DNA from 4 places in the Streptomyces sp. NPDC005962 genome. Region 3 is predicted to be linked to each of the others. Evidence: riboswitches for the same ligand, from Rfam matches in the RefSeq annotation. Region 3 holds a riboswitch; each other region holds the start of a gene.

The links. Region 3 has a riboswitch for cyclic di-AMP ahead of ABZ370_RS39385 (M23 family metallopeptidase). Riboswitches for the same ligand answer to the same signal wherever they lie in the genome.
Positions count from the first base shown of each region.
Region 1: it holds a riboswitch for cyclic di-AMP, as region 3 does, so the genes downstream of both, ABZ370_RS02470 (NlpC/P60 family protein) here and ABZ370_RS39385 (M23 family metallopeptidase) in region 3, are expected to answer to the same signal.
Region 2: it holds a riboswitch for cyclic di-AMP, as region 3 does, so the genes downstream of both, ABZ370_RS16390 (M23 family metallopeptidase) here and ABZ370_RS39385 (M23 family metallopeptidase) in region 3, are expected to answer to the same signal.
Region 4: it holds a riboswitch for cyclic di-AMP, as region 3 does, so the genes downstream of both, ABZ370_RS03530 (transglycosylase family protein) here and ABZ370_RS39385 (M23 family metallopeptidase) in region 3, are expected to answer to the same signal.

Region 1 is NZ_JBEXVE010000001.1:514,271-522,051, forward strand. Features, by position in the region: gene ABZ370_RS02450 (hypothetical protein) at 1-451, shown strand, start outside; gene ABZ370_RS02455 (NlpC/P60 family protein) at 476-1,492, opposite strand; gene ABZ370_RS02460 (hypothetical protein) at 1,796-2,149, shown strand; gene ABZ370_RS02465 (L,D-transpeptidase) at 2,336-3,052, shown strand; gene ABZ370_RS02470 (NlpC/P60 family protein) at 3,123-4,316, opposite strand; cyclic di-AMP (ydaO/yuaA leader) riboswitch at 4,323-4,525, opposite strand; gene pcrA (DNA helicase PcrA) at 4,694-7,225, shown strand; gene ABZ370_RS02480 (M23 family metallopeptidase) at 7,268-7,781, opposite strand, start outside.
Region 2 is NZ_JBEXVE010000008.1:225,465-233,245, forward strand. Features, by position in the region: gene ABZ370_RS16375 (GNAT family N-acetyltransferase) at 1-750, opposite strand, end outside; gene ABZ370_RS16380 (HPr family phosphocarrier protein) at 950-1,231, shown strand; gene ABZ370_RS16385 (GntR family transcriptional regulator) at 1,345-2,160, opposite strand; gene ABZ370_RS16390 (M23 family metallopeptidase) at 2,362-3,156, opposite strand; cyclic di-AMP (ydaO/yuaA leader) riboswitch at 3,170-3,332, opposite strand; gene ABZ370_RS16395 (pitrilysin family protein) at 3,526-4,935, opposite strand; gene ABZ370_RS16400 (pitrilysin family protein) at 4,932-6,314, opposite strand; gene ABZ370_RS16405 (DNA topoisomerase IV subunit A) at 6,596-7,781, shown strand, end outside.
Region 3 is NZ_JBEXVE010000039.1:57,554-65,334, reverse strand. Features, by position in the region: gene ABZ370_RS39395 (hypothetical protein) at 1-143, shown strand, start outside; gene ABZ370_RS39390 (aldo/keto reductase) at 270-1,214, opposite strand; gene ABZ370_RS39385 (M23 family metallopeptidase) at 1,361-2,530, opposite strand; cyclic di-AMP (ydaO/yuaA leader) riboswitch at 2,542-2,675, opposite strand; gene ABZ370_RS39380 (PP2C family protein-serine/threonine phosphatase) at 2,960-4,213, opposite strand; gene ABZ370_RS39375 (hypothetical protein) at 4,382-4,753, opposite strand; gene ABZ370_RS39370 (DUF6227 family protein) at 4,875-5,645, opposite strand; gene ABZ370_RS39365 (hypothetical protein) at 6,113-6,460, shown strand; gene ABZ370_RS39360 (hypothetical protein) at 6,647-7,129, shown strand; gene ABZ370_RS39355 (hypothetical protein) at 7,411-7,781, shown strand, end outside.
Region 4 is NZ_JBEXVE010000001.1:735,858-743,638, reverse strand. Features, by position in the region: gene ABZ370_RS03555 (NAD(P)/FAD-dependent oxidoreductase) at 1-830, opposite strand, end outside; gene ABZ370_RS03550 (Ppx/GppA phosphatase family protein) at 1,227-2,189, opposite strand; gene ABZ370_RS03545 (DUF501 domain-containing protein) at 2,186-2,743, opposite strand; gene ABZ370_RS03540 (septum formation initiator family protein) at 2,817-3,293, opposite strand; gene eno (phosphopyruvate hydratase) at 3,421-4,707, opposite strand; gene ABZ370_RS03530 (transglycosylase family protein) at 4,822-5,496, opposite strand; cyclic di-AMP (ydaO/yuaA leader) riboswitch at 5,503-5,670, opposite strand; gene ABZ370_RS03525 (transglycosylase family protein) at 5,925-6,893, opposite strand; gene ABZ370_RS03520 (cytochrome P450) at 7,007-7,781, opposite strand, start outside.

The DNA of each region.
Region 1 (7,781 bases), on a different contig from region 3:
GGCCGTCACCGCGGCGACCGCCGTGCTCCTGCCCGCCGCCACCGCGGAGGCGAGCGGCGCCAAGCTGACGCACCGGCAGGCGGCGACCAAGCTGCGGGCGGCCGGTATCGGCTGGACCTCGAGCGGCAACTGTTCCGACCGCAACCGGCGGAACTGCACGTCCTTCACCAAGATCAACTCCGGCACCGTCAAGGGCGTCATCACCTTCAAGCGGGCCAGCCGCTGCCGGGTCACCATCACCGGGGGCACGGAGACCGGGCACGCCGGGGGTACGCGCAGCCACTGGAAGGGCTACAAGGTCGACATCGCGCCCACGAGCTGCGTCACCCGCTTCATCAAGCGCCAGTACGCCTACATCGGCAGGCGGGGTGACGGCGCGCCCATGTACCGGTCCTCGGCCGGCAACGTCTACGCCAACGAGGGCAACCACTGGGACATCACCTACAAGTAACCGGTCCTTGAGGCCGGATGGACCTCAGGCGGGCCGGGCCGCGCCCGCGAAGGGCATCTGGTCGATCGGGGCCACCCGGACCGGGGCGCCGGGGCGCGGGGCGTGGATCATCATGCCGTTGCCGATGTAGATGCCGACATGGCTGACGCCGGAGAAGAAGAAGACCAGGTCACCGGGGGCCAGCTCGCCGCGTGAGATACGGCGGCCCGCGTTGATCTGGGTGTAGGTCGTACGCGGCAGGGACACCCCGGCGGCGCGCCAGGCGGCCTGGGTCAGGCCCGAGCAGTCGTACCCGGACGGCCCGGTCGCGCCCCAGACGTACGGCTTGCCGAGCGCCTCGTACGCGAAGGAGATGGCGCGGGCCGCGCGGCCGCCCGGCCGGGCGGCCGCGCTGTGCCGGGGCGCTGCCGGGGTGCGGGCGTGCTGCTGTTTTTCCTGCTGTGCGCGCAGGCGGTCGCGCTGTGCGCGGGTCAGCTTGGTCAGCAGCGCGTCGGCCGCGGCCAGCTTCTCCCGGATCGCGTGCTTGTGGCGGCCCGCGGCCGCCTGCGCGGCGCGCAGCTCACGGAGGCGGCCGGCCGCCTCGCCCCGGACCCGGCGCAGCGACCGCTCCTCGCGGGTGATGTTCGCGATCGTCGCCGCCTGGCGGTCGCCCGCGCGGTCGGCGAGCGAGGCGCGCTGGAGGTACTGGCCGGGGGAGGAGGAGAGGGCCAGCTGAAGGGTGGGGGCGACGGTGCCGGAACGGTACTGGGCGGTGGCGAACGCGCCGAGGGCGTTACGGGCCGTGTTGAGGCGGGCGGTGCGGCGGCCCGCCTCGTCGCGTAACCGGTGGAGCGAGCGCTGTGCCCTGTCGGTCGTGGCCCGGGCGCCGTCGTACTTCTCGGTGGCCTCCTCCGCCTCCCGCTGATACGCGTCGACCTTCGCCTTGACCTGGGCGGACGTCAGGCGGGGCTCGGCGTGCCCGACCCCCGGGAGGGCGGTCGCGGAGGCGGCGCCCGCGAGGACGAGGGTCGCGGCGGTCCGGACGGTGGTGGTCCGGAGGATGGTGCCGGTGAGCGACGAGCGGTGCCGCTGCTTCGGCTTCGTGGGGGGCTGCGGCGCCACTGCGGCGACTCACCTTTCGTCGGGGAACACGGGGCGGGGGTGCTTCTTGGAGGGGAAGGTAGGCGGGTCGGCGGCGCGGCGCGCTGAGATGAACGGAGGTGGACGGATTCGTCCCCCCGGTAGCGACTGCTGATCACGGGCGCGTCGTGAGGTGGGCGGGATCGGGGCGGCTGTGACCGATGTGCCGATCGGGGTGCACCCGGGTGACTGGCGGTGATATGCGCGGGGCTAGTCTCCGATGCCATGGACGTACTCATCAATGTGTTCGTCGGCCTGCACATCGTCGGCATCGCCGCCCTGCTGGGGGGCTTCCTCTCCCAGCTCTCGGCGATACGCGGGGACGGCGCGCGGATGACCCCGGGGATGCTGCACGGAGCCCTGACCATGCTGGTCACGGGTGCCGTACTGGTCGGGCTGAACCAGGCCGACGATCAGACCGTCAACACGCTGAAGATCGGCGTCAAGCTGGCGCTGCTGATCGTGATCCTGGGGCTGGTGTATGTGAAGCGGGACGAGGAGAAGGTGGAGCCCGCGATGTTCGGCGCGGTCGGCGCGCTGACGACGGTGAACATCTTCATCGCGGTGCTCTGGACCTGAGGCCTGACCTGACGCCTGACCTGACGCCTGACAGTCCATCAGTTTTTCTCACGCCGCCAGACCCCCGACCAGGGGGCGCGAAGGGGCGGAATGGGGGAAATCGCACCTGTAAGCGCAACCCGACGCGCCCTTCGACTGTCTTACCCATCAAGGGCAAGTCGAGGGCAAGCCCGGAGGGAGCGCGCAATGGGGGCAGAGGGAAGATTCGCGGCATGGCGGCGCCGTACGGCGGTCGCGTTGGGTATGGCGGGCATGGTGGTGCCGTTGTCCGTCGCACTCGGTACGGCACCGGCGCAGGCGGCGACGTCGTGTACGGCGGGCACCGGTCCGTATCAGAAGCAGGTCGAGAGGTTCCTCGGCCGTCCCGTCGACGGTCGGCAGTCCTCGGGGGACTGCCGCGCGACGCAGAAGTTCCAGATCAACCACGGCATCAGCCCGACCATCGGCTACGCGGGCCCCGTCACCTGGGGTGTCATGAAGCTGATCAACGCGCAGAACGCGGCGGGGCGTAACCCCAACGCGGCGCGCAAGTGCCCCACCAACAAGGGCCGCATCGCCTGCGTCGACCTCACCCGCCAGCTCAGCTGGGTGCAGGACGGCTCGCGGCTGGTGTTCGGACCGGTGCCGGTGCGCAGCGGGCGGGACAAGTACGAGACCCGCACCGGGCTGAAGAAAATCTACTGGCGGGACATCGACCACTGGTCGACGATCTACGACGTGGCCATGCCGTACAGCCAGTTCTTCGACGGCGGCCAGGCCTTCCACTCCATCGCGGGAAGCGTGTGGTCGCCGCCCGGCTCCCACGGCTGCGTCAACATGCGCTCCGGCGACGCGAAGAAGTACTGGAGCCTGTTGCGGAACGGCGACGACGTGTACGTGTACGGGCGCAAGCCGGGCACGTGACCCGGTCACCGGGGACAGCGGCTGCCCGATCGCGTACCGGGCAGCCGCATCTCTTACCGAGGCACAGGGCTTACGCGGGCCGCACGCTCCCGTAGATCGGCATCTCGGTGATCGGCGCCTTCTTCACCACGTCTCCCGGCTTCGGCGCGTGGATCATCATCCCGTCGCCGATGTAGAGCCCGACGTGGCTGATGTCGTCGAAGAAGAAGACCAGGTCACCCGGTTTGAGGTCGGAGGTCGAGACGCGCGTACCGGCCTTCACCTGGTCCCATGTGGTGCGCGGCAGCGAGACTCCGGCGGCCTTCCACGCGGCCTGGGTGAGCCCTGAGCAGTCGTAGGAGTTGGGGCCGGTGGCGCCCCAGACGTACGGCTTGCCGAGCTGGGACTCCGCGAAGTCGATCGCCTTGGCGGCCTTGGTGCTGTTCGTGGAGGTGGACGAGCCGCTGCCGCTTCCGGAACCGGAAGAGGAACCGGAACCGGAAGCGGCGCTCGACTGCTGCCCCTGCTTCTGCTCCTGCTGCTTCTGCTCGGCGGCGGCCTTCCGCTGCTTTTCGGCCAGCTCGGCCGCCTTGCGCCGCGCCTCCTCGTCCTTCTTCTTCTCGATCGCGGCCAGCCGCGCCTTCTCCTTGGCGGTCAGGTTCGCCAGCAGTTGGCGGGCCTGGGACAGCTTGTCCTGGACGGACTTCTTCTTGGTCTTCAGCTCTTTCTGGGTTTCGGTCAGCGACGCCAGGCTCCGGGAGGCCTCGCGGCGCTCCTCGGCGGCCTTCGCCGCCTGCGTCTGGAAGTCGTCGACGGCCTTCTTCTGTGAACCGGCCATCCGGCTCATCAGGTGGGACTGGTCGAAGAGGTCCTGCGGGTCGTTGGAGAACAGCAGGCTCGCGGCGCTCGACGTCATACCGCCGTTGCGGTACTGGGCGGCGGCGTAGGTGCCGAGCGTGCGGCGGGACTCGTTGAGCTTCTCCGTGTTCTCGGCGACATCGTCCAGCAGCCGGCTGACCTTGGTGCGCTGCTCCTCGGAGTGCTCCTTGGCGGCGTTGTAGTGCTGGGTGGCGGTTTCCGCCTGGTGGTAGAGCGTGTCCACCTTCTCCTTGACCGCCTCGATCGACTGCGTGGTGCCGGGCTTCGGGTCGCTCGGCGCGGCGTTCGCGGTCTGGGACAGGAGGGTGACGGAGGCGAGGGCCGCGGTGGTGAACCCGTAGGCCGTACGGCGTCCGGTGGACGAGGAGGTGGGTATTCGGGTCCGCGGCTTGCGGTGCGACGCCAAGGGAGGCGCTCCTTCCGTGGACCGCCTACCGGGTTAGCTGTCGGGTTCGGGCGGTACGGAAGGTTGCCCTACGGCCTTGTGCGGGCGGGACGTCACGTCGTACATGCCGTACGTGTCGTACCGCAGCTCGGGCCGATTCACCCCATCTTGCGTTGTGGGTCCCCGGCTCCGGCTGCCTCGCGGCGTGACGGACTCGGCGGAGGCCGCCCGGGCCGGCGCGGTTCGCCGACGGGTGTACGGGCCGCCTGGGGGAGGACGGTAGCCAACTCGTGGGGCTCCTGTGAAGGCTGGTGGCCGATATGCCCGAAACCGTTTCGTGACATCCATATGTAGTCTGTGCGCAGGCTGTCGGTGCGGCCGCCTAAACTCGGTGAGCGATGAGCAGCCTCTTTGACGACAGCTTCCTGGCGAATCTCGGGCCTCCGGACGAGGAGCCCCCGCCGCCCGAGGATTCCGCACACCCGGGCCCGGCCGGTGGTTCAGGCGGTGCGGATGGTCCGGGCGGTCCGGGCGGTTCCGGCGGTGAAGAGGTGCCGCACCACCTCTTCACGGGCGCCTTCGACGCGCCGGTGCCGAGCGGGCCCAGAGAGGCGTACTACCGGGACGGCGCGGCCCGCCCCGCCGTCGACCCGGCGGCGCTGCTGGAGGGGCTGAACGAGCAGCAGCGGGCGGCCGTGGAGCACACCGGCTCGCCGCTCCTGATCGTCGCGGGCGCCGGTTCCGGCAAGACCCGGGTGCTCACCCACCGCATCGCGTATCTGCTCGGCACCCGCCATGCGCATCCCGGCCAGATCCTCGCCATCACCTTCACCAACAAGGCGGCGGGGGAGATGAAGGAGCGGGTCGAGGAGCTGGTCGGGCCGCGGGCGAACGCGATGTGGGTGATGACGTTCCACAGCGCGTGCGTGCGCATCCTGCGCCGCGAGTCGAAGAAGCTGGGCTTCACCTCATCGTTCTCGATCTACGACGCCGCCGACTCGAAGCGGCTGATGGCGCTGGTCTGCCGGGATCTCGATCTCGACCCGAAGAAGTTCCCGCCGAAGTCGTTCAGCGCCAAGATCTCCAACCTGAAGAACGAGCTGATCGACGAGGAGACCTTCGCCGGTCAGGCGGCGGACGGCTTCGAGAAGACCCTCGCCGAGGCGTACGTGATGTACCAGTCGAGGCTGCGCGAGGCCAACGCCTTCGACTTCGACGACATCATCATGACCACGGTCAACCTGCTCCAGGCGTTCCCGGACGTCGCCGAGCACTACCGCCGCCGCTTCCGGCACGTCCTGGTCGACGAGTACCAGGACACCAACCACGCTCAGTACACGCTGGTCCGCGAGCTGGTGGGCACGGGCACGGACGAGATGGCGGCCGGGGAGCTGTGCGTGGTCGGCGACGCCGACCAGTCGATCTACGCGTTCCGGGGCGCCACGATCCGTAACATCCTCCAGTTCGAGGAGGACTATCCGGACGCGCGGACGATCCTGCTCGAGCAGAACTACCGCTCCACCCAGACCATCCTGAGCGCGGCCAACGCCGTCATCGAGCGCAACGAGAACCGCCGCCCGAAGAACCTGTGGACCGAGGCCGGTACCGGCGCCACCATCACCGGCTACGTCGCCGACACCGAGCACGACGAGGCCCAGTTCGTCGCCGACGAGATCGACCGGCTGACGGACGCGGGGGACGCCCGGGCCGGGGACGTCGCGATCTTCTACCGCACCAACGCCCAGTCCCGGGTCTTCGAGGAGATCTTCATCCGGGTCGGGCTGCCGTACAAGGTCGTCGGCGGGGTCCGCTTCTACGAGCGCAAGGAGGTCCGCGACGTCCTCGCGTACCTGCGCGTCCTGGCCAACCCGGAGGACGCCGTACCGCTGCGCCGCATCATGAACGTGCCCAAGCGCGGCATCGGCGACCGCGCCGAGGCGATGATCGACGCGCTCGCGTCGCGCGAGAAGATCACCTTCCCGCAGGCGCTGCGCCGCGTCGACGAGGCGTACGGCATGGCGGCCCGCTCGGCGAACGCGGTCAAGCGGTTCAACACGCTCATGGAGGAGCTGCGGACCATCGTGGAGTCGGGCGCGGGCCCGGCGACCGTCCTGGAAGCCGTGCTGGAGCGCACCGGCTACCTGGCGGAGCTCCAGGCGTCCACCGATCCGCAGGACGAGACCCGCATCGAGAACCTCCAGGAGCTGGCCTCCGTGGCCCTGGAGTTCGAGCAGGACCGGGGTGAGGAGAACCCCGGCACGCTCGCGGAGTTCCTGGAGCAGGTCGCGCTCGTCGCCGACTCCGACCAGATCCCCGACGAGGACGAGGAGGGCGCCGGGGTCATCACGCTGATGACGCTGCACACGGCCAAGGGGCTGGAGTTCCCGGTCGTCTTCCTCAGCGGCATGGAGGACGGGGTCTTCCCGCATATGCGCGCGCTCGGCCAGACCAAGGAGCTGGAGGAGGAGCGGCGGCTGGCGTACGTCGGGATCACCCGCGCCCGCGAGCGGCTGTATCTGTCCCGGTCGACGATGCGCAGCGCCTGGGGCCAGCCCGCGTACAACCCGCCGTCCCGCTTCCTGGAGGAGATCCCCGACGAGTACGTGCGGTGGCGGCGCACCGGGCCCGCGACCCCGTCGGCGTCGATGGGCGCCATGGCGTCGTCGGGCGGCGGGTCGGGGCTGTCGTCCGGGCTGTCGTCGTCGCGTTCGCGGGGTGGGTCCTCCGCGTCCGGTTTCGCGACGCGGCGGGCGAAGGACCGTCCGGTGGTCTCCCTGGCCATCGGGGACCGGGTGACGCACGACTCGTTCGGGCTCGGCACCGTGGTGGCGGTGAAGGGCACCGGGGACAACGCGGAGGCGACGATCGACTTCGGCGGCGAGAAGCCGAAGCGGCTGCTGCTGCGGTACGCGCCGGTCGAAAAGCTCTGAGCGTTGCTGGCCGAGCTCTGAGCGTTGCTGGTCGGGGGCCGGTCAGTTGGGGTCGAGGCCGTGGCTTCGCAGCCACGGCTGCGGGTCCACTGCCGCCCCGCCGCCCGGGTGCACCTCGAAGTGCAGATGAGGGCCGGTGGAGTTGCCGGAATTCCCGGAGTAGGCCATGACATCCCCGGCCTTGACCGTCCCGGAGCGGATCTTGGTGCTGCTGAGATGGCAGTACCAGGTCTCCGTACCGTCGGGAGCGGTCAATATGACCATGTTGCCGTAGGCGTCGTTCCACTGGGTCCGTACGGTGCCGTCGGTCGCCGCCATGACGGGCGTGCCCTGGCTGACCGGAAAGTCGATCCCGGTGTGCAGGGACATCCAGTTGATGCCCGCCTGGCCGAAGCCCGCGCTCAGCCCGTGCTGCTTGACCGGCAGTACGAACTTCGGCCGCAGCGCTTCCTTGCGCGCCGCCTCCTTGGCCTTGCGCTCCTTCTCGGCGGCCTGGCGTGCCTTGAGGTCGATCCGCTCCTGGGTACGGCTGGCGCGCTCCCGGAAGTCGTTGACG
Region 2 (7,781 bases), on a different contig from region 3:
GCCGCCGTCGAGGAGGTTGCGCAGCACGGTGCGGCCGACTCCGCCGGGGGCCCGGCCGGTTCCGATGACGGCGACGGAGCGGGGGGTGAGCAGCCGCTGCACGGAGCGGGCCTCGGCGCGCTGTTCCCGGGCGCGCATGACGGCCAGGGAGCGGTCGGTGGGTTCGAGGCCGAATTCCAGGCGGACGACGCCGTCGTCGAAGCTGCGCTTCTGGGTGTAGCCCGCGTCCGTGAACACCTTGATCATCTTGGTGTTGGCGGGCAGCACCTCGGCGGCGAAGCGGCGGATACCGCGTTCGCGGGCGACGGCGGCGATGTGTTCGAGGAGGGCGGAGGCCACGCCCCGGCCCTGGTGGGCGTCCTGGACGAGGAAGGCGACCTCGGCCTCGTCGGCGGGGGCGCGACCGCCCTCGCCCTCGGCGGGGGGCGGGAGATGGGCGGGCAGCCCGTTCTCGTCGATGCGGTCGTAGCGGACGGTGGCGATGAACTCGCCTCCGACGGTGGCCGCGAGGCCGACGCGGTCGACGTAGTCGTGGTGGGTGAAGCGGTGGACGTCGCGGTCGGAGAGCCGGGGGTAGGGCGCGAAGAAGCGGTAGTACTTCGACTCGTCCGAGACGTGTTCATAGAAGCTGACCAGGCGCTGCGCGTCATCGGGGGTGATGGGGCGGATCTGCGCGGTGCCGCCGTCCCTGAGCACCACGTCCGCCTCCCAGTGGGTGGGATACGCGTGATGATCCGATGGGCTCGGCATGGGGACAGCGTACGGGCTGAAGTCCGGGACGGAGAGGTCCGCATGGCGGACCCCCTTGCGTGAACGGGGGATGTCGAGGGAAAGTCCGTATCGGACCTGTTCGGACATGACCGGACCCACTCGGACCCGACCCGGGCGAGACCGGACACCGTATGATCTGGTCTAGACAACATCACCCGCAGACCTGAAGGGCAACACCATGGCTGAGCGCCGCGTCAACATCGGCTGGACCGAGGGCCTGCACGCCCGCCCGGCGTCGATCTTCGTCCGTGCGGCGACCGCCGCCGGCGTCCCCATCACGATCGCCAAGGCGGACGGCGCCCCGGTCAACGCCGCCTCCATGCTCGCCGTGCTCGGCCTGGGCGCTCAGGGTGGCGACGAGGTCGTGCTCGCCTCCGCGGCCGACGACGCGGAGGCGGCGCTCGACCGCCTGGCGAAGCTGGTGACCGAGGGCCTTGAGGAGCTTCCGGAGACCGTCTGATTCCGTCCGAATAGCATTTCGGCGCGGCAGGGCCGCGGTGAACCATTACGGATCACCGCGGCCCCGTTGTTTTTCTGGATACGGAATTCCTTGAACGGCATATCGGACGGCTGTTAATTCCGGCCGCTCGCCGTGTTTACGGAATGTTTCGAAGTTCTCACCCGGGACGCATTTCGCAATCGGTATTCGGACAGCGAACGCTCGGTGTGCGCGGCGGCGAGCGCCCGCGCCCGGTCGGCGTCACCGCGCGCGACCGCGTCCACGATCGCGCCGTGCTCCGCCCAGGACTCGACGGCGCGCACCGACAGGTCCACGCTCCCGGAGACCCCCGCCGCGCCCGGTGCGCCCGGTGCGCCCGCCACGGCCTGCGCCGTCTGCATGCCCTGCCCGCCCTGTGCCGTCTGCCGGGCCGCATCCGCCGCGTACACCCACGCCGTCTTGCGCCGCAGCTGCACCAGCAGACCCGCCAGGCTCGGGCTGCCGGACGCCTGGGCGAGCGTCTCGTGGAACCAGTCGCCCAGCGAGCGCAGCTCGCCCAGCCTGCCGTGCCGGGCCCGCTCCTGGCCGAGCCGGACCAGACCGCGCAGCACCTTCAGATGCCCCTCGGTGCGGCGCTGGGCGGCCCTGGCGGCGCCCAGCGGCTCCAGCAGGGCCCGGATGTCCAGGAGGTCGGCCGCCTCCTTCTCGGACGGCTGCGCGACGCACGCGCCCGCATGCCGCCGGGTCGTGACGAAGCCCTCGGACTCCAGGGTGCGCAGCGCCTCGCGGACGGGCACCCGGGAGACCCCGTAGCGCCGGGCGAGCAGTTCCTCGGTCAGCCGGCTGCCGGGCGGACAGATACCGGAGATGATGTCGTCACGGATCGCCGTGCACACCGCATGCGCCGAAATCCGGCGACCGCCCTGGAGTGCGGCCGTATCCCCGTTCACTTCCGGTCCCGCATTGTCGAACCTCCGCCTCAACCCCGCGAAACGCATCCGATTGACGCGCGTTCAGCGACTCTATTCGAAGCGGCCGGGATTTCCGATGGGCGAAGGAAATTCAGGGATATTTTTTGGTCACGGCGGCGGACGCACGACGAAGGCCCCGCCCGGAGCGGACGGGGCCTTTCGACAGGGGCGGGCGACGGGTCAGAGGCTGACGCCGTGCGAGCGCATGTACGCGAGCGGGTCCATGTCGGAGCCGTACTCGGCGGTGGTGCGGGCCTCGAAGTGCAGGTGCGGGCCGGTGACGTTGCCGGTGGCGCCGGACAGGCCGATCTGCTGGCCAGGGGTGACCTTCTGGCCGACCGAGACACCGATCGACGAGAGGTGGCCGTACTGGGTGTAGGTGCCGTCGTTCATCTTGATGACGACGTTGTTGCCGTAGGCACCGCCCCAGCCCGCCTCGACGACCTCGCCGGAGCCCACCGACTGCACCTCGGTGCCGGTGGAGGCCTGGAAGTCGATGCCGGTGTGGCTGCCGGAGGACCACAGGCCGCTGGAGGCCTCGTAGCCGGTGGAGACGGAGGAGCCGTCGACGGGCGACACGAACGTGTTGAGGGCCTTGCGCTCGGCCTCACGCGCGGCGCGCTCCTTGGCGTCACGCTCCGCCTTGGCCTTCTTCTCGGCGGCCTCGGCCTTCCGAGCGGCCTGCTGGCGGGCCACGGCCTCGGCCTTCGCCTTGGCGGCGGCGGCCTCGGCGGCGTTCTTCTGGGACTGGGCCTGCGCGTCGATCTGGTCGGAGAGACCGTCGCCCATCACCATCGCCTGGCGGAGACCGGTGTCCTGGGGAGACGGCGTCTCGCCGGTCGCGGCGAGGGCCGGGCCGGCGATGCCGGCGACGACGCCCGAGGCGACCGTGGTGATGCCGGCGATGTTCGCGCCGGTACGGACGGCGGTCTGGCTGGGACGTCGGTGCTTCCCGGCGGCACGGGTGAACGCCATGCTGTGGCGCACTCCTTTCCTTCCCTCTCGCCTACCGGGTTAGCTGACGGGTTCGGAGCAGGAAGGTCTCCTACGGGCCCCTCCCCCGGCCGGGGAAGGCGTCCGATTCACCCCAGGGACGTTTGGGTCCCCGGCTCCCCTGGCACTCGCACCATGGGACTCGGCGATGGCTGTCCGTGCCGCGGATGCGGCGGATATCCGGCGAACAGCCGCACTGACGCTAGACGGGCCGCGTTTCGATCACCAAACAGTTACGGGTTTTTGTTGTTCTCGCCACAAACCAAACAGCCCGCAAATCGGTCATACGGGAAGGACCCCGGCGTCTCACACGACGCCAGGGTCCTTTTTCGGGTGGTGCGTTGAGCGGCTTCAGCCGGTGATGACGCTCACCTCTCCGATGCCGAGCGCCTTGACCGGCTCCGCGATCCGGGCGGCGTCACCCACGAGCACCGTCACCAGCCGGTCGGCCGGGAAGGCGCTCACGACCGCCGCGGTCGCCTCCACCGTCCCCGCATCGGCGAGCCGGGCGTACAGCTGCGCCTGGAAGTCGTCCGGCAGGTGCTGCTCGACCTGGTCGGCGAGGGTGCCCGCGACGGCTGCGGCCGTCTCGTACTTGAGCGGGGCGACGCCGACGAGGTTCTGCACGGCGACATCGCGCTCGGCGTCCGTCAGCCCCTCCTCCTTCAGCGTCCGCAGCACCGTCCACAGGTCCTCCAGCGCCGGGCCGGTGACCTCGGTGGCCACCGAGCCGCTGATCGCCAGCAGCGAGGCGCCCGCCGAGCCGCCGCCGGCCGGCGAGGGCGGCGTCGAACGCAGCACCTGGCCGAAGGAGCGCACCCCGTAGGTGTAGCCCTTCTCCTCGCGCAGCACCCGGTCCAGGCGGGAGGTGAGGGTGCCGCCCAGGCAGTAGGTGCCCAGCACCTGGGCGGGCCAGACGCGGTCGTGCCGGTCGGCGCCGATGCGCCCGATGAGCAGCTGGGTCTGGACCGCGCCGGGCCGGTCGACGATCACCACACGGCCGGTGTCGTCGCCGACGATCGGCGGGACCGTCCGCTGCGGCGGCGGGCCGCCGGTCCAGGCGCCCAGGGTGTCGGCGAGTGCCTGGTCGAGGTCGACACCGGCCAGGTCGCCGACGATGACCGCGGTCGCGGTGGACGGCCGGATGTGCGCCTCGTAGAAGGCCCGCACCGCCGCCGCGTCGATGCCCTCGATGGTCTCCTCGGTGCCCTGGCGCGGCCGGGACATCCGCGACTCGGCCGGGAACAGCTCCTTGGCCAGGGTCACCGAGGCGCGGCGGGCCGGGTTGGCCAGCTCGTGCGGGATCTCGTCCAGCCGGTTGGCAACCAGCCGCTCGATCTCCCCGTCGGGGAAGGCGGGGGCGCGCAGGGCGTCGGCGAGCAGGCCGAGCCCCTTGGGCAGCCGGGAGACCGGCACCTCCAGGGAGACCCGGAGGCCGGGGTGGTCCGCGTGGGCGTCCAGGGTGGCGCCGCAGCGCTCCAGCTCGGCGGCGAACTCCTCGGCGGTGTGCTTGTCGGTGCCCTCGGACAGGGCGCGCGCCATGATCGTGGCGACGCCCTCCAGACCGGCCGGCTCGGTGTCCAGCGGGGCGTCCAGGTTGATCTCCACGGCGATGACCTTCTGGCCGGGGCGGTGGCAGCGCAGCACGGTGAGCCCGTTGGACAGCTCACCGCGCTCCGGCGCCGGGAAGGCCCACGGCTTGGGGGCGCCACCCTGCGGCTGCGGGTGGAAGGTCATGGTGGCGGTGACGGCGTCGCTCACTGGGCCGCCTCCCCTTCTGCGTCGGTGTCGGCGGCTTCGGCCTGGTCTGTGTCATCGGCGTCGGCGGCGTCGGCGCCCTGGACGGGCTCGTAGACCAGCACGGCGCGGTTGTCGGGGCGCAGCCGCGCCGCGGCCACGGCCCGCACCTCCTCCGCGGTGATGTCCAGGACCCGGTTCACGGCGGTCAGGGCCAGCTGCGGGTCGCCGAAGAGCACCGAGAACCGGCACAGCTCGTCGGCGCGGCCGCCGACGGTGGCCAGCCGGTCCAGCCACTCGCGCTCGATCTGCGCCTGGGCGCGCTCCATCTCCTGCGGCGTCGGGCCCTCCGCGGCGAAGCGGGCCAGCTCCTCGTCGACGGCGGCCTCGATGCCGGGCACCTCGACCCCGCCGGAGGTCTTCACGTCCAGCCAGCCCAGCGACGGCGCGCCCGCCAGCCGCAGCAGGCCGAACCCGGCGGCGACGGCCGTACGGTCGCGGCGCACCAGGCGGTTGTGCAGCCGGGAGGACTCGCCGCCACCGAGGACGGTCAGCGCCAGGTCGGCGGCGTCGGCCTCACGGGTGCCGTCGTGCGGCAGCCGGTAGGCGGCCATCAGGGCGCGGGCCGGGACCTCCTCCTCCACGACCTCGCGCAGCTGCCCGCCGATGACGTCGGGGAGCGTGCCGTCGCGGGGCGGCCGCTTGCCCTCGTGGGAGGGGATGGTGCCGAAGTACTTCTCGATCCAGGCGAGCGTCTGCTCGGGGTCGATGTCACCGACGATGGACAGCACCGCGTTGTTCGGCGCGTAGTACGTGCGGAAGAACTCCCGGGCGTCCTCCAGGGAGGCGGCGTCCAGGTCGGCCATCGAGCCGATCGGGGTGTGGTGGTACGGATGGCCCTCGGGGTAGGCCATGGCGATGAGCTTCTCGAAGGCCGTGCCGTACGGCACGTTGTCGTAGCGCTGGCGGCGCTCGTTCTTGACGACGTCCCGCTGGTTCTCCAGGCTCTCCTCGTCCAGCGCGGTCAGGAGGGACCCCATCCGGTCCGCCTCCAGCCACAGCGCCAGCTCGACCTGGTGGGCGGGCATCGTCTCGAAGTAGTTGGTGCGCTCGAAGCTGGTCGTGCCGTTGAGCGAGCCGCCGGCGCCCTGGACCAGTTCGAAGTGGCCGTTCCCCGTCACCTGGGACGAGCCCTGGAACATCAGGTGCTCGAAGAGGTGGGCGAGGCCGGTACGCCCCTTGACTTCGTGGCGTGAACCGACGTCGTACCAGAGGCAGAGCGCGGCGACCGGGGTCAGGTGATCCTCGGAGAGCACCACCCGCAGGCCGTTGGCCAGACGGTGCTCGGTCGCTTTCAGGCCGCCGGAGCCGGCCTGTTGCGTGGCCGTGTGACCCATGGGCATGTACGTCCCTTCGATCGCGTGATGGAGCGCGTGTGAACCACGTGATGAGCGCTTCTGTCACTGTATGCAACCGCACGGACATCTGGCGAAGTTCCCGTCACGCAAAGGTCGGGCCAAGGTCATCTCAAGCTCTCCCGGGCCGACCGGAACGGGGCCCGAGGGGGCCGTGCGGGGCCGCTCACGGGGTCGCTACGGGACGGCCCGTTCCACAGTTGTCGGTGGACGGGGCCACAATGGTCCGCGTCAGATCCAGCTCTGCCGTTGAAGGAGCCGCAAGCGCGATGGCCCGCCGCAGCACGAAGAGTCCGCCGCCGGACGACTTCGAGGAGCGCATCCTCGACATCGACGTCGTCGACGAGATGCAGGGCTCCTACCTCGAGTACGCCTACTCGGTCATCTATTCGCGCGCGCTGCCCGACGCCCGCGACGGGCTCAAGCCCGTGCACCGCCGCATCCTCTATCAAATGAACGAGATGGGGCTGCGCCCCGAGCGCGGCTTCGTCAAGTGCGCCCGCGTCGTCGGCGAGGTGATGGGTAAGCTCCACCCGCACGGCGACTCGTCGATCTACGACGCACTGGTACGCATGGCGCAGCCGTTCTCGATGCGCCTCCCGATGGTCGACGGCCACGGGAACTTCGGCTCGCTGGGCAATGACGACCCGCCCGCCGCGATGCGGTACACCGAGTGCCGGATGGCCTCGGCGACCTCGCTGATGACCGAGTCCATCGACGAGGACACGGTCGATTTCTCGCCGAACTACGACGGCAGCGAGCAGGAGCCCGTCACGCTCCCCGCCGCCTATCCCAACCTGCTGGTCAACGGCACGTCGGGGATCGCGGTCGGCATGGCGACGAATATGCCGCCGCACAACCTGGGCGAGGTCGTCGCCGCGGCCCGCCACCTGATCAGGCATCCGAACGCGGATCTTGAGACGCTGATGCGGCATGTCCCGGGCCCCGACCTGCCGACCGGCGGCCAGATCGTCGGGCTCGCCGGCGTGCGGGACGCGTACGAGACGGGGCGCGGCACCTTCAAGATCCGCGCCACGGTGGCCGTGGAGGACGTGACGCCCCGCCGCAAGGGCCTCGTCGTCACAGAGCTTCCCTTCACCGTCGGCCCCGAGAAGGTCATCTCCAAGATCAAGGACCTGGTCGGCGCGAAGAAGCTCCAGGGCATCGCGGACGTCAAGGACCTCACCGACCGTGCGCACGGCCTGCGCCTGGTGATCGAGATCAAGAACGGCTTCAACCCGGAGGCCGTGCTGGAGCAGCTCTACAAGCTCACGCCGATGGAGGAGTCCTTCGGCGTCAACAACGTGGCGCTGGTGGACGGCCAGCCGCTCACGCTCGGGCTCAAGGAACTGCTGGAGGTCTACCTCGACCACCGCTTCGACGTGGTGCGGCGGCGCAGCGAGTTCCGCCGGACCAAGCGGCGCAACCGGCTGCACCTGGTCGAGGGGCTGCTGG
Region 3 (7,781 bases):
CCGCGTTGAGCGGGTTGTACGTGGCCGCGTTCGCCGGGTCGCATCCGCTGGCGAAGAAGGTCGGGGCGTGGCCGTCGGTCTTCGGGGTCGCCGGTGCGGTTGCCGCCGCCTCGTGGGTGCTGGCCGATCGGCGCGGGGTGTAGGGGCGTAAGCGCGTGAGGGTGCGGTGCCGGGGCGGCGATACGGGGTATCGCCGCCCCGGTGCCGTTGTGAGACGCGGACCCTGGGCTGGCGTCAGGCCCGGGCCGGGGCCAAGCTCAGGCCCGGGGTCAGTCCGAGGCGGACGTCAGGAGGTCCAGTTCCGGCCGGGTGAGCTGGAGGTCGGCCGAGGCCAGTAGGGCCGGGAGCTGGGCGGGGGTGCGGGCGCTGGCTACTGGGGCCACCACGGTCGGCTGGGCGGTGAGCCAGGCCAGGGCGACGGTGGCGTGGTCGGCGTTGTGGTTGGCGGCCACGTCGTCCAGGGCGGCGAGGACCTTCTGGCCGCGCTCGGTCTCCAGGTGCTGGGCGGCGCCCGTGGAGCGGGCGCTGTCGACCGTGGTGCCGGGGCGGTACTTGCCGGTGAGGAAGCCGGAGGCGAGGGCGTAGTACGGGAGCGTCGCCAGGCCGTGGCGGGCGGCGACGTCGGCCAGTTCGCCTTCGAAGGTGTCGCGCGAGACCAGGTTGTAGTGGGGCTGGAGGGCGACGTAGCGGGCCAGGTTCTCCTGGGCGGAGAACGCGACGGAGGCTTCGAGGCGCTCGGCGGAGATGTTGGAGGCGGCGATCTCGCGGATCTTGCCCGCCTTCACCAGCTCGTCGAGGGTCGAGATGATCTCCTCCACCTCCACCGACGTGTCGTCGTAGTGGGTGTAGTAGAGGTCGACGTAATCGGTGCCCAGGCGCTGGAGGGACTCGTCCAGGCCGGACTTGATGGCGGAAGAGGAGAGTCCGCGGGGCTCCGGGACGCCGGCGCCGACCTTGGTGGCGAGGACGATGTCGTCGCGGTTGCCGCGGGAGGCGAACCACTTGCCGAGGACGGTCTCGGACTCGCCGCCCTGGTTGCCCGGCACCCAGGCGGAGTAGACGTCGGCGGTGTCGACGAAGTTGCCGCCCGCCGCCGCGTACGCGTCGAGGACCTCGAAGGACTCGGCCTCGTCGGCCGTCCAGCCGAAGACGTTGCCGCCCAGAGAGAGCGGGAAGACGGACAGGCTGCCTATGGTCGTGCGGGTATCGGTCATACGTTTTTACAACGCGTGTGGTGGATGCGTTTATTCCGCCGTTGGCGGCAGATAGACGGACCGGCGGCCCTGGCGTCAAGGGGGGAGAGAGCGCCAGAGCCGCCGGAACGAAGGGCCGTCGGAGCGGCGACGGCCGGATCAGGGGGTCACGGGTTCAGCCCGTGGTCGCGCAGCCAGGGCATCGGGTCGATCGGGGAGCCACCGCCCGGCCGTACCTCCACGTGGAGGTGGGGGCCGGTGACGTTGCCGGTGGCGCCGACGCGGCCGACGGTCTCGCCCGAGGACACCTTGCCCGAGGTGACGACCATGGACGAGAGGTGGCAGTACCAGATCTCGGTGCCGTCATTGAGCTTGAGGACGATGCGGTAGCCGTACGAACCGGCCCAGCCCGCCTGGGTGATGGTGCCGCCGCTCACCGCCTTGACCGGGGTGCCGGTCGGGGCGGCGAAGTCCTGGCCGGTGTGGTCGGCGGACCAGATGTCGCCGGCCTGGCCGAAGCCCGCGGTCAGGGTGTACGAGGCGACGGGGAGGGTGAACCCGGCGGAGGTGGAGGCGGAGGTCTTGGCGGGGCTGTCGGCGGCCTTGGCCGCGGCGGCCTTCTTCTCGGCCTCTTCCTTCGCCTTGGCGGCCTCGGCGGCCTTCTTCTTGGCGGCGGCCTCGGCCTTCTTCTGCTCCACCAGGTCGCGGGCCTTGGCGGCGGACTTCGCGGCGTCGTCGGCGGCGGCCTTGGCGGCGGCGCGTGCCGCGGCCTCGCGTCTGTCGTCGTCCGCCGCGGTCTGCTGGCTCTCGGCCTGTTGCAGGATGCGGTTGCGCAGCGCCTCGCCCGAGTCGGTGCCGCCCGTGGTGAGGGTGGCCGCGGAGGACTGGGCGGAGCCCTGGTCGTCGGCCATCAGGGAGCCGATGCCGGGCAGGTCTTTGGCGGCGGGCAGCTGGGCCTTGACCTCGTCGGCGACGTGGGCGAGGTCCGGCATGGAGATCGGTACCGCCGGGCGGTCCTGGGCGCTCGCCATGCCGCCCGCGCCGACCGCCGCGATGACGCCGACGCCGAGGACGGCGCCGCTGCGGGCCATGGTGCCGCCGCGCTGTTTGCCGACGCGGTGCCTGCCGCGCAGTGGAGCGATGGATTCCTCGGTGGGATTCCACTCGTCCCAGACGGTTTCTTTGGCGACGGACGGCTCATCCGGTTCGGCGGCGAGGCCGACCGTGGGCCGGGCGCCGGCTCCGGCGTCGAAGCCGACTCCGTACGCGGTCGCGGTGCCGATTCCGCCCGCTGAGCGGTACGGAGCTTCGTCCAGAACGGACCTGTTGGACGCCACCGGGGCGCACTCCTTTCCTTCCCTCTCGCCTACCGGGTTAGCTGACGGGTTCGGAGCAGGAAGGTCTCCTACGGGTCAGGTTCGACCCGATTCACCCCAAGGTGGTGGTTCCCCGGTTCCCTAGGTGCTGCGGCTGCTACCGCCGTGGTGCCTGGTGATGCGTGGTGCTGAAGGTGGTGCTGGCGCTGCACTTACGGGATTCGGCGACGGCGCACGGTGCCGCCTCTGCGACGGCTACGTCGACCGCGCTGCGTTATCGAACGTTAATAGAGAGCGCGACATGATTCCAAGCTCTTCTGAAGAATCCGCGTAGCTTTGGCATGAACTTAGTAAGCAACAGGGGACAGATGGGGGCGATTCGCCTCAGTTGAAAAGGGTTGGCAAAAACCTCCGGCGGGCTGATCGTGTGTCAATCGTTATGCGCCCACGTCACGGTCGGCTACGGTCCGTGTCCGGAGCGGCGGCCGTGGTTCCGTTCGGTCCCGGTGGCCGCCGTACGGCCAGCAGCGCCATGTCGTCCGAGAACTCCCCGCCCGTATGGCGCGCGACGTCCTCCACCAGCACGTCGAGCAGCGCGCCCGGTCCGTCGAAGCGGCGGCCGCGCAGCCGCTCCTCCGGGACGTAGAACGTGCCGTGCCGGTCGCGGGCCTCGGTCACCCCGTCGGTGAACAGCAGCAGCGTCGCGTCCTCGGGGAACCGCAGCTCCATCACCCGGTCCGGCCACCCGCCGAGTTCGCCCATCCCCAGCGGCAGCGCGGCCGTCTCCGGCTCCAGGCGGCGCACCTCGCCGCCGCCGGGCAGCAGCAGCGGTTCCGGGTGGCCGCGGTTGATGAGGCGGAGGGTGGAGTCGCCGCGCGGGATCTCGCCGAGGACGGCGGTGGTGAACCCCTCGAACGCCTCCAGCTCGGCCCGCCGGGCGCCCTCGCGCCGCAACGCCCGCTCCAGCCGCCCCGCGAGCCCCTCCAGGGTCGCCTCCTGCTCCGCCGCTTCCCGGAAGGCGCCGATGAGGACCGCGACGACCTCCACGGCCTGCAGCCCCTTGCCCCGGACGTCCCCGACGATCAGCCGTACGCCGTGCGGGGTGTCCTGCACCGCGTACAGATCGCCGCCGATCGCGGCGTACCGCTCGGCCGCCACGTAGCGCGCCGCGACGTCCAGCCCGGCGATGCGGGCGGGCGGTACGGGCAGCACGGCCCGCTGTGCCGCCTCCGCGATACCGCGCGCCGAGGCCAGCTGCCGGTCGCCGCGGCGGACGACGCGGTTGATCACGAGGGCGAGCAGGGCGACGGTGGCCACCGTGGCGATCTCGGTCGCGGCCTGGGTCGGGTCCTTCACGCCGTGCAGCTCCGCCAGCAGGCATACGGCGGCGAGGGCGAGGACCGTCGTGACGATGGTCTGCCGCAGCGGGAAGAGCGAGGCGGCGACCAGCGGGGCCGCAGCGAAGAAGGGAGAGGCGGTGTACGGGGCCGGGGCGGCGAGGTCGAAGGCGACGCCGCCGAGCAGGAGGATGGCGGGGGTCCACCGGGCCAGCCGGCGCCCCGTAGAGACCTCGGCGGCCTCCTCGGCCGTGACGGGACCGGCGGCCGCACCCGGGCCCGGGGACTCGGCGGCGGGCGTACGGGCGTCCGGACGCGCCCTGCTCCCTCGCACCCGCACCGGTCTCTCTCGCTTTCGCTGGTCCATGACCCCGTCATCAGGCTTCCGGGTGCCGGGGCGCGGGGCGAGCCGGTGGCGGCCATGTGGGTGCGTCGGAGGCGCTGCCCAGCCGTGCCCGGACGCCGAGCGGCCCCGGATGACAGGCATCCGGGGCCGCAGGGTGAGCCATGGCGTTCCGCCAGGGCTCGGTGAGCATCAGCCGCGGCCGTAGCCACCGCCGTTACCGAGGGCGATGTTGCTGCAGTTACGGCCGACGTTGACGTCACCCGTGGGGCCGGCCGCGCCGACAGAAACGATGGAGCCAACCGACGAGTCACAGTCGTTGCTCTGGACGGCCGCGGTGCCTTGGGTGTAGTTGAGGCAGTCGCCGCCGACGTTGATGTCGCCCGTGGGGGCAACTCCGCCGACAGGGGCGATGATGCCGGCCGTAGCCTTGCACGAGTTGCTCTGGACCGCCCCGAAGGGGTCGAAGCCCCCGTAACCGTGGGCGGACGCTCCCGCCGCACTGCCCAGAACCAGGGCGCCGGCCGCTACGGCCAGGGCAGCTACCTTCTTTCCGATGTTCACTTGATTTCCTCCAGAAGATCCGAATCCGCGGAAAACCAGACGTTTCGATTCAACGAACAGACTTCCGCGACACCGGGGAGGCGCGCGCATCAGGTCACCCGGTAGGCCCACTGTCGGATCATCAGAGGTCGACGCCGAGGGCGCGGGCGTGGCGGTCGGCCGCCAGCTCCGCCGACACTTCGTCGAGGTACACCTCGCACACCAGCCGCCCGTCCCGGGTCAGGTTGTGCTCCAGCTCCCACAGCACGATCTCGTCCCCGCCCGCGAGCAGGAAGGCGTGCTCGTAGAAGCGGCACCAGGTGGCGTCGGGGCCGCCGGAGCGACGGCGCGGCTTGGGGGCGAGGGCGATGTCATGGGCGAACGCGGTCTTCAGCAGCCGCTCGGTCTCCTCCCCCGGCCGGTCGGGGTTCTCCGCGCGGCGCAGGACGCGGCGGGCGTGGTCGGCCGAGTTGTCGGCCACGTACGCGCGCTGGACCCCCGGGGGTTCGGCTGCCTGGAGCAGCTGGTCCGGCAGCCACAGCGGTAACCCGTCCAGCTCCTCCCAGCGGGCACCGCCGATGCACCGGTGGACGCGGCGCTCGGCGAGCGCGAGGGCGTCCTCGTCCGCGTACAGCTCGAACAGCGGGCGGTCGTCCGGTCCGGTGTTGTGCTCCAGCTCCCACAGCAGCAGGCTGCTGCCGTCGGGCAGCAGGAAGACATGCCGGTACGTCGTATAGCCGCGCGGGCCTGCCGGCTCGTTGCACTGCCGGCAGGAACGCAGCTCGGACTGGTGCATCAGGGCGCTCCGCGCCCTGCTCAGCACCGCCTCGCCGATCTCGAAGCCGTTCTGCGCACGGGCCAGCAGCCCGTCCATCAGCTCGGCGGGGGTGCCCCCCGCTCCTGAGTGCCCCACGTCTCTCCTCCCGCCCCCGGGTGACTGCCTCGCGTACTTAGCGTAGCGACCTGAACACGGGCCGCGCCTGTGGTTGCGCGAAGCAGCCGGTCGGACTTGTGCCTCACTCACTCCTGCGTCGTGAAGTCAGGATGTATCACTCGTTCGACAGGCCGAACAAGTCGGGAGACAGGGTCAGTTGCTCCGGCCGGCCACCGCACGGCCGCCTCGGCGCTCCCCCGGCGTCGCTTCCTCGCCACCACCGCCCGAGGCCCTTTCGGCGCATTCGCATAGGGGGGAATCAGGGGCCCGCTGCTCCAAATAGCTCTTGCGTCGCCTCTCGTTAGCGGGATTCCCGGAGACACGCAGCGGAAGAACCGCACTATGCCGGACGGGTGAAGCTGGCCCAGCGCCCGATGCCTCAACTGATGAGCTTCGTTGTGTCATGCGTCCGTGAATTCGCGGAGCAACCCAGGTGGAGGATTCAAGTGAACATCGGCAAGAAGGCAATCTTTCTGACCGCGGCTGCCGGCGCCCTGGTGATCGGCGGTGCGGGCGGTGCCCTCGCCCACGACGGGCTCACTGCCCAGAGCAACCACTGCGACACGGCCACCGGCACCATCGCGTCCGTCGCCGCGGCGGGCCCGACCGGCGACCTCACCGTCGGCTCGGACTGCGTCAACTTCACCAACAGCGGTGCGGCCTTCCAGAGCAACGACTGCGACACGGCCACCGGCATCATCGCCCCGGTCGGCGGAGCCGCCCCGACCGGCGACCTCACCGTCGGCAGCAACTGCGCCAACATCGCGGTCGACGACGCTCCCTACCGTCACTGAGGCGCTGACCCTCTCACGGTGTTCCCCCCTGAACGGGGGAACACCGTGGGGCATCCCCCCGTTGGGACCCGCGGCCCTGGAAGTCTTCCTTCCAGGGCCGCTGCCACGTAAAGGCTTTTCAGCAGCCTGTGACGACTGCGCCGAAAACGGGTACGGCTGCCGCGTAGAACTCATTTGGAGGCTTTTATGCATACGCGCAAGAGAACGGCGCTTCTGGTCGCAGCCGTCGGTGCGCTGCTCATCGGCAGTACGGCCGGAGCCGAGGCCGCCGACAGCGGTTCCTCGCACCGAGCCGTCCCGAACGAGGGGGGACGTCAAACGAATCGCTGCGATACGAGTTCCGTCATCGGCGGAGTCACCCTCGCGGTGTCCGACATCGAGACGGAGACGAACTGTGTCAACTACAGCGAGTCGGGCGTGAGGGAGCAGAAGAACCGCTGCCGGACCCATTCTGTGATCGGCCCGGTCACGGTCAGCCTGACCGGAGCCGATGTCACTCAGCGGACCAACTGTGTCAACATCAGTAAGTCCGGCGAGGTGACGAAGCAGAGCAACAAGTGCGACACGACCTCCGTCATCGGCCCCATCACCATCGCTCCTGGATCCGAGGTCACCCAGGAGACGCAGTGCACCAATGTGGCCGGCACGGACGGCACCGCCAAGAACTGAGGCACGGGAGGCCGCGGCACGTCCTGAGCCACCGGGCGCCGACGGACCGCTCTCACCATGAACGCGGCTCCGGGGAATTATCCCCGGAGCCGCGTTCGCATATTTATGACTCATCACCCGTCATGAGAAATATTCCACGGAATTAACAACCGGCTGAATATACCTTTACTGTGGCAGATGGGTGACGCGACGCATTATCCCGAATCCCGATCTGCCGCCCCTTCGTTAATCGGGTGTCTGCGGATCATTCGCGGAGAACCCGATATGGAGGCACCAGCACAATGCACATCAGCAAGAAGGTAGCTCTCATGGCCGCGGCGGCCGCGGGCACGATGGTCGTGGGTGGCGCGGGCAGCGCGAGTGCGTACGGCGGCCTCTTCCCGTCCGGCGATGGGGCCCGGCAGTCCAACTCGTGTGACAGCCGTATCGGCACCCTCGCCCCCGTGTCGACACTTGCCCCGCCCGGAGACCTCGACGCCGACTCGGACTGCATCAACTTCACCAACAGGGGTGCGGCCTACCAGAGCAACGACTGCGACACGGCCACCGGCCTCATCACCCCGATCAGCGGAGCCGCCCCGACCGGTGACCTCGACGTCGGCAGCGACTGCACCAACATCGCGATCGACAACACCCCGGTGGTCGTGCACCA
Region 4 (7,781 bases), on a different contig from region 3:
CGGGCGAGCGCCGGGTTGGGCTTGACGCCCGCGGTCCACACGATGGTGTTGGAGTCGACCTCGAGGCCGTTCTTGAGCACCACGTGGCCGTCGACGCAGGAGTTCATCGAGGTGTTGAGGTAGATCTCGACACCGCGGTTCTGCAGGTGCTCCAGGCCCCACTGGCCGAGCTTCGGGCCGACCTCGGGAAGGATCTTGTCGGCCGCGTCGACGAGCACGAAGCGCATGTCCTCGCGCTTCACGTTCGGGTAGTACTTGGCAGCGTCGCGGGCCATGTCCTCGACCTCGCCGATGGTCTCCGCACCCGCGAAGCCACCGCCGACGAAGACGAAGGTGAGCGCCTTGCGTCGGATGTCCTCGTCCGTGGTCGAGTCGGCCTTGTCGAGCTGCTCGAGAACGTGGTTGCGCAGGCCGATGGCCTCTTCTATCCCCTTCATCCCGATGCCGTTCTCGGCCAGGCCGGGAATCGGGAAGGTGCGGGAGACCGCTCCCATCGCGATGACGAGGTAGTCGAAGGGCAGCTCGTACGCCTCGCCGACGATCGGCTGGACGACGGCGACCTTGCGGTCCTGGTCGATGTTCGACACCCGGCCGGTGAGGACCTCCGCCTTGGGAAGCACACGCCGCAGCGGAACCACGACGTGGCGCGGAGAGATGCTGCCGGCCGCAGCTTCGGGGAGGAAGGGCTGGTACGTCATGTACGAGCGCGGGTCGACGACCGTGACGGTCGCCTCGCCGTACCGCATCTTCTTCTGGATGCGGCGCGCCGCGTACAGGCCTACGTACCCACCGCCTACAACGAGGATCCTGGGACGCTCCGTGGTGCTCATGATTCGAGTATCCAGCACCCCCCGAGGGGGACCTCGTGAGCCCCTTCACAAGCAATGTGGGGGTATCTGCTACACTCCGCCGCCCCCTTGCTGCAGGCCATAGCCCGGCCAGGGAACCGGTAACCGGAGCGCGAGGTTCCCAGCCCCGCTGAGCAGCGATAGCTGTTGAACGCGCGAGTAGACCACGGGGTTCCCGAGCGGTCCCGCGCATCGGTCGGCCGGCCCATGATCCGGCCGAGTTGATGAACACCGTCACCAATAGCGGCCCCGAGGCGGCCCAGAAGGCGGCCACCAGGCACCTTTTTCATGTGAAGAGTTTCACGAACTCTTTTGGCGGGGGTCCGCGGAAGGCCCCGGAAGGGCCCTCCACAGCCGCTCAGACGATAACGTTCCCGCTCAGGAGATGCTCCAGGCGATGCCGTCGAGGATGTCGTGTTCGCTCACGACGACCTCCTCGGCACCGGTCCGGTCCATGATCGACAGCAGCACCAGGGCGCCCGCGGTGATCACGTCGACCCGGCCCGGATGCATCGCTCCGATCGCCGCCCGCTCCGCGTGGGTCGAGGTCAGCAGCTTGGCCGTGATCTCGCCGACCTGACCGGCGTGCACCCGGGCGTGGTGGATCGCGGCCGGGTCGTACTCCGCCAGCCCCAGCGCGATGGCGGCGACCGTGGTGACCGTACCGGCCAGCCCGACCAGGGTGTGGCCGCCCTCGCCGGGGCGGCAACAGCCGGTGAGCGGCACCTTCTCCTCGGCCAGATCCAGCGCCCGCTCGATATCCGCCCTGATGGCCGAGATCTGATCCCCCGTCGGCACCTCGGTGATCTCGCCGTCCACGACGAGATGCCGCTCGGTCAGCCGCACACAGCCGATGTCGACGCTGCGGGCCGCCCGCACCCCGTCGTCACCGCTGACGAACTCGGTCGAGCCGCCGCCGAGGTCCACCACCAGGAACGGGCCGCTCAGATGCTCATGGCCGGTCAGCTCCTTGGTCGCGCCGGTGAAGGAGAACTCCGCCTCCTGGTCCCCGGTGATCACCTCGGGCTCGACGCCGAGGATGTCCACGACGCCGCGCACGAACTCCTCGCGGTTCTCGGCGTCCCGCGAGGCCGAGGTGGCGACGAAGCGGACGCGCTCGGCGCCGAGCGTGCGTATGACCTCCGCGTACTCCCGGCACGCGGCGAAGGTGCGCTCCAGCGCCTCGGGGGCCAGCCTGCCGGTGCGGTCCACGCCCTGGCCCAGCCGGACGATCTTCATCCGGCGGTCCAGCTCGGTCAGCTCACCCGTGGCCGGGTCGGCGTCGGCGACCAGCAGCCGGATCGAGTTGGTGCCGCAGTCCACGGCCGCGACGCGGGTCATGCGGTCTCCTCTTCCGTCTGCTGGGCACAGGTCTGCTGGGCACAGGGCGCGACGCACGGGCCCTTGCGCCACCACTCGGGCAGCAGCGCGATCGCCTCGTCGCCGAGCGGGTTGACCCCGGGCCCGGCAGCGAGGGAGTGACCGACCAGGACGTGCAGGCACTTCACCCGGTCCGGCATGCCGCCCGCGCTCGGGAAGCCCTCCAGCACCTCGATGGCGTCGCGGCGCGCGATGTAGTCCTCGTGGGCGGCGCGGTAGGCGGCGGCGAGCTCGGGGTCGCTGCCGAGCCGGGCCGTCATCTCCTTCATCACGCCCTCCGCCTCCAGCGTGCCGATCGCGGACGCGGCACGCGGGCAGGTCAGGTAGTACGTCGTGGGGAACGGCGTGCCGTCCTCCAGGCGCGGCGCGGTCTCGACGACATCGGGGTTGCCGCAGGGGCAGCGGTGCGCGACGGCGCGCAGGCCGCGCGGCAGGCGGTTCAGCTGCTCCTTGACGGCGGCGATGTCCGCGTCGGTGGGCGCGGTGGGCTCCGTCTGCGGAGGGGGCGTGTCCATGAGGGGAAAAGTTCTCTTCGATCGGTGTCGGACCGGGTGCCGGGTGCGACCGTGACGAGCGCCGGTGCGCGCGTCAGCGCCGCTCGGCGGCCGCCTTCGGCGCGTCCGCCGTGTCCACGGCGTCCCAGAGGTTGGTGTACCAGGGGCGGTCGCCCGCGCCCTGGTCGGTGGAGTGCTCGGCCCGGGCGCCGGGGTCCACCATGCTGAAGCCGGTCTCGCCCGGCATCAGGTAGTGCAGATGGGCGCGGGCCTGCCGCTCGATGTACGCGGGGTCGTGCAGCCGGGCCTTCTGCTCGCTCAGCTTGGCCACCTCGGCGCGCTCGCGCTGGGCCTGGCGCCGCTGGTCGGCGATCTCCGAGCGCTGGGAGATGTACTGCCGCATGGGGTAGGCCAGCGCGACCACCAGGGAGCAGACGACCAGCGCGAGGAGGGCGGCCCGGCCGGTGAGCCGGCTGCGGCGGCGTTTGATCCGGGCACGGTAGACCCGGGCGGCGGCGTGTTCGCCGAGCGCCTTGAGCCTGGTCGCGGTGGAGAACCGATCCGCCGGCACGTCGCCTCCCCGGTGATGACTTCGCTTGAGCAGTTCCCGCTTGAGTAACGTCGTCCCCGGCCACGGTACGGGACCGTGGCCGGGGACAAGCGTCAGACGTGTCCGCTCCTTGAGGATCGGGAAGCGGTCAGCCCTTGAAGCGCGGGAAGGCGGAGCGGCCCGCGTACACCGCGGCGTCGTCCAGGATCTCCTCGATGCGCAGGAGCTGGTTGTACTTGGCCACCCGTTCGGAGCGGGCCGGGGCGCCGGTCTTGATCTGGCCGCAGTTGGTGGCGACGGCCAGGTCGGCGATGGTGACGTCCTCGGTCTCACCGGAGCGGTGCGACATCATGCACTTGAAGCCGCTGCGCTGGGCCAGCTCGACGGCGTCGAGGGTCTCGGTCAGCGAGCCGATCTGGTTGACCTTGACCAGCAGGGCGTTCGCGGTGTCGTTGTCGATGCCGCGGGCCAGCCGCTCGGGGTTGGTGACGAACAGGTCGTCACCGACCAGCTGGACCTTGTCACCGAGCTGCTCGGTGATCGTCTTCCAGCCGTCCCAGTCCTCCTCGTTCAGCGGGTCCTCGATGGAGACCAGCGGGTACGCGTCGACCAGCTCGGCGTAGTACGCGGTCATCTCGGACGCGGTGCGGTCCTTGCCCTCGAACTGGTAGACGCCGTCCTTGTGGAACTCGGAGGCGGCGACGTCGAGCGCGAGCGCGATGTCCTGGCCGGGCTGGTAACCGGCCTTCTTGATGGCCTCGACGATCAGGTCCAGGGCATCCCGGTTGGAGTCGAGGTTCGGCGCGAAGCCGCCCTCGTCGCCGAGGCCGGTGGACAGGCCCCGCTCCTTCAGCACGCCCTTGAGGGTGTGGTAGACCTCGGCGCCCCAGCGCAGGGCCTCGGAGAAGGACTCCGCGCCGACCGGCGCGATCATGAACTCCTGGATGTCCACATTGGAGTCGGCGTGCGAGCCGCCGTTGAGGATGTTCATCATCGGGACCGGCAGCAGGTGCGCGTTCGGGCCGCCGAGGTAACGGAAGAGAGGCAGGTCGGACGCCTCGGAGGCGGCATGCGCCACCGCGAGGGAGACGCCGAGGATGGCGTTGGCGCCGAGCGAGGACTTGTCCGGGGTGGCGTCCAGGTCGAACATCGCCTGGTCGATCAGGCGCTGCTCGGTGGCGTCGTACCCGACCAGCTCGGGGCCGATCTGCTCGATGACGGCGAGGACGGCCTTCTCCACGCCCTTGCCGCCATAGCGGTTCTTGTCGCCGTCACGGAGTTCGAGGGCCTCGAAGGCGCCGGTGGAGGCGCCGGACGGGACGGCGGCACGGCCGGTGCTGCCGTCGTCGAGGCCGACCTCGACCTCGACCGTGGGGTTGCCTCGCGAGTCGAGGATCTCGCGAGCTACGACGACGTCGATGGACGGCACGAGGATCTCCTTCGTATGGGTCTTCGGTAGCAGCATGAGCCTAACCGCACCGAAGCCCCGGCGGGGTGCACCGTGGGGGCGGCGCACCCGGCCGGGGCTCGTTGACTACGGTGGGGCGGTTCAGCTCAGGTGCAGCTGCTGGCCGGGGAAGATCACGTCGGCGTGCTGGACGATGTTCTTGTTCAGGTCGAACAGCTTCTTCCAGCCGCCCTTGACGTGCTCCGCCTTGGCGATCTTGCCAAGGGTGTCACCGGACTTGACCTTGTACTCGCCGTCGCCCTTCTTGATCGGGCCGCGGGTCTCGGCGCGCGCGGCGTGCTCGGGCGCGCTGCGCGGCGCGGCCTTCGGCTTGGCGGACGGGGCCGACTGCTTGGAGTCGGGCTGGCTCTGCTGCGGGGTGGAGGGCGCGGGGGCGGACGGGGCGCCGCCGCTGGTCAGGCCCTTGCCGCAGACCGGCCAGGCACCCTTGCCCTGGCTGGAGAGGACCTTCTCGGCCACCTGGATCTGCTGGGCCTTGCCGGCCTTGTCAGCGGTGGGAGCGAAGGCGGTACCGCCGTAGGCGGCCCAGGTGGAGGAGGAGAACTGCAGGCCACCGGAGTAGCCGTTGCCGGTGTTGATCGACCAGTTGCCGCCTGACTCGCACTGCGCGACCTGGTCCCACTGGGAGCTGGTGGCGGCAGAGGCGGACGTCGCACCGATGAGCGGGGTGGCCACCGCGGCTCCGGCGAGGCCGGCGAGCGCGACGATACGGGTGGCCTTGGAGGGACGACGGTGCTTGCCCTGAGCGTTGGACATGTTGGTTCGTTTCCTCACCGACGCCTACGAGGTGAGCTGTCGGGTTCGGGCGTGAGTTGCCCGGCTGGGTGCGGAGGTCCGCACCCAGCTTCACCCCAAGCCGCTCGGCCGATGCTGCTGGCCTCCCGGCACTTACCTTGGGTCCCCCGCTCCTGCCTTCGGCGCTGGCGCGTCGGTACCGGACGACCGCCGGCAGGACTCGGCGTGACGGTCGACGGTGCTCGTTGTGGCGAGCGGAAAGACGTTAAACACACGTCCGGGAAACGTTCAAACACCCTTATCGCAGCGAAGAGGGGTGTTATCGAGGTCACTCGGGCTACATCGGCGCAGGTGGGGCCGGGTGTGGAGAGACCGGACACGACGGACGGGAGGGAAAATGTGACGAGAGGTATGTCTCACCGGTGCCAGATCGGGCAAATCCCCCTGAACTACTGGCCCCTGATGGTGAGGTCAAGTCGCTGACCAGGGATGATGAGATCCGGGTCGGTTCCGATCAGGTTTTCGTTGGATGCGTAGATCCGACGCCAGTCGCCGCCCGATTCCTGCTTTTCGGCGATTGCTGAAAGGTTGTCACCCGGACGCACTGTGTAGCCGCCATCCGTGGGGTTTTCGGCCCTGTCGGCACCGCCGCGCGAGGCATGGCCGCTCGGCCGCTCATCCTGGTCCTGTTCGCCCCGGTGCTCCCCCGAAGGGCCCCCGGAGCCGCCCTCGGTGGAGGAGGGGGCCGGCGTCGGGTCCGACGCGCCTGAAGAAGGGGACGGGGAGGGCGCGTCGCCGTCCGGTCCGTCCGGCCCGTCGGGCGAGGCGGAGTCCTGGGGCTGCTCCGGCGCGTCCGACGCGTCCGGTGCGCCGGGGGTGTTCGAGGCGCCGGGGGTGTCCGTCGCGTCGGGCGTCTTGCCGGACGGGGCGCCGTCGCGTTCACCCGAGTCCCCGCGGTCGCCCGAGCCGCCTGAGTCGCCGCGCTGCGCGTCCTGCCGGGACGGGGGCGCCGTACTGCCCGGATTCACATCCGGGGCGTCACCGCCGCCGGTCAGCCCGGCGTTCAGCGCGCAGCTGGGCCAGGCGTCCGGGCCGCGGTCGCCGAGTATCGACTCGGCGACGGCTATCTGCTGGGAGCGGCTGGCCAGGTCGGGCCGCGGGGCGTAACCGGTGCCCCCGTACTTCTTCCACATGTCGAGGGTCAGCTGCAGGCCGCCGTAGAAGCCGTTGCCCTCGTTGGCGCTCCACATCCCCGCGCTCTCGCACTCGGCGACGTGGTCCCACGTGGTGGCGGGGGCGGCCTGGGCGCCGGTCGCTCCGAAGAGCGGGATGGCGATGCTCGCACCGGTCACCCCCGCGGCGACGACGATGGCCGGAGCCTGGCGGGGGCGGCGGTGACGTCCGTTCCCGGAAAGCATGCGAATCGCCTCTCGTGTGGGGGCTCGGTTGTCGGTTGAACATAGCGACGCCACACGATCATCACAAGCCGGTGTATCCCAGGTCACGCCACGGTCACGCGGTTGACTGTTTGTCACTTTCCCCAGGTCACCGGAAGGGTGCGCAGCCCGCGCATGATGAGCCCGCCGCGTCGGCGCAGCTCGTCCGGCTCCACCGCGAGCCGGAGATCGGGGAGTCGGCGCAGCAGGGTGGCGAGCGCGGTCCGCGCCTCCAGGCGGGCGAGCGGGGCGCCCAGGCAGTAGTGGATGCCATGGCCGTAGCCGAGGTGCTGGTTGTCGGTGCGGGCGAGGTCGAGTACGTCGGGACCGGCGAAGCGCTCGGGGTCGCGGTCGGCGGCGGCGATCACCACCAACACCGGTTCCCCCTCCGCGATGTGCTGCCCGCCGAGGGTGAGCGGCTCGGCGGCGAACCGCCAGGTAGCCATCTCCACCGGGCCGTCGTAGCGCAGCAGTTCCTCGACGGCGGTGGCGAGCAGCCCCTCGTCCCCTGTTTCCCCTCCTTCTTCCGTTCCCTCCGTTCCTCCCTCTCCCAGGGACCGCTGGAGTTGTGCGCGCTGCTCGGGGTTGCGCAGCAGTGCGTAGACGCCGTTGCCGATGAGATTGACGGTGGTCTCGAAACCGGCGAACAAGAGGATGAAGGCCATCGCCGCGACCTCGTTCTCGGTGAGGTGGTCACCGTGGTCACTGGCCCGGATGAGATCGGAGATCAGGTCGTCGCCGAGTGCGGCGCGCTTACGGTGGATCAACTCGGCCAGATATGTGCGAATTCGCTTCACCGCGCGGGCCACTCCGCCGCGCGGACCTCCGCCGTGCCGGATCATCATTCCGGCCCAGTCCCGGAAGTCGTCC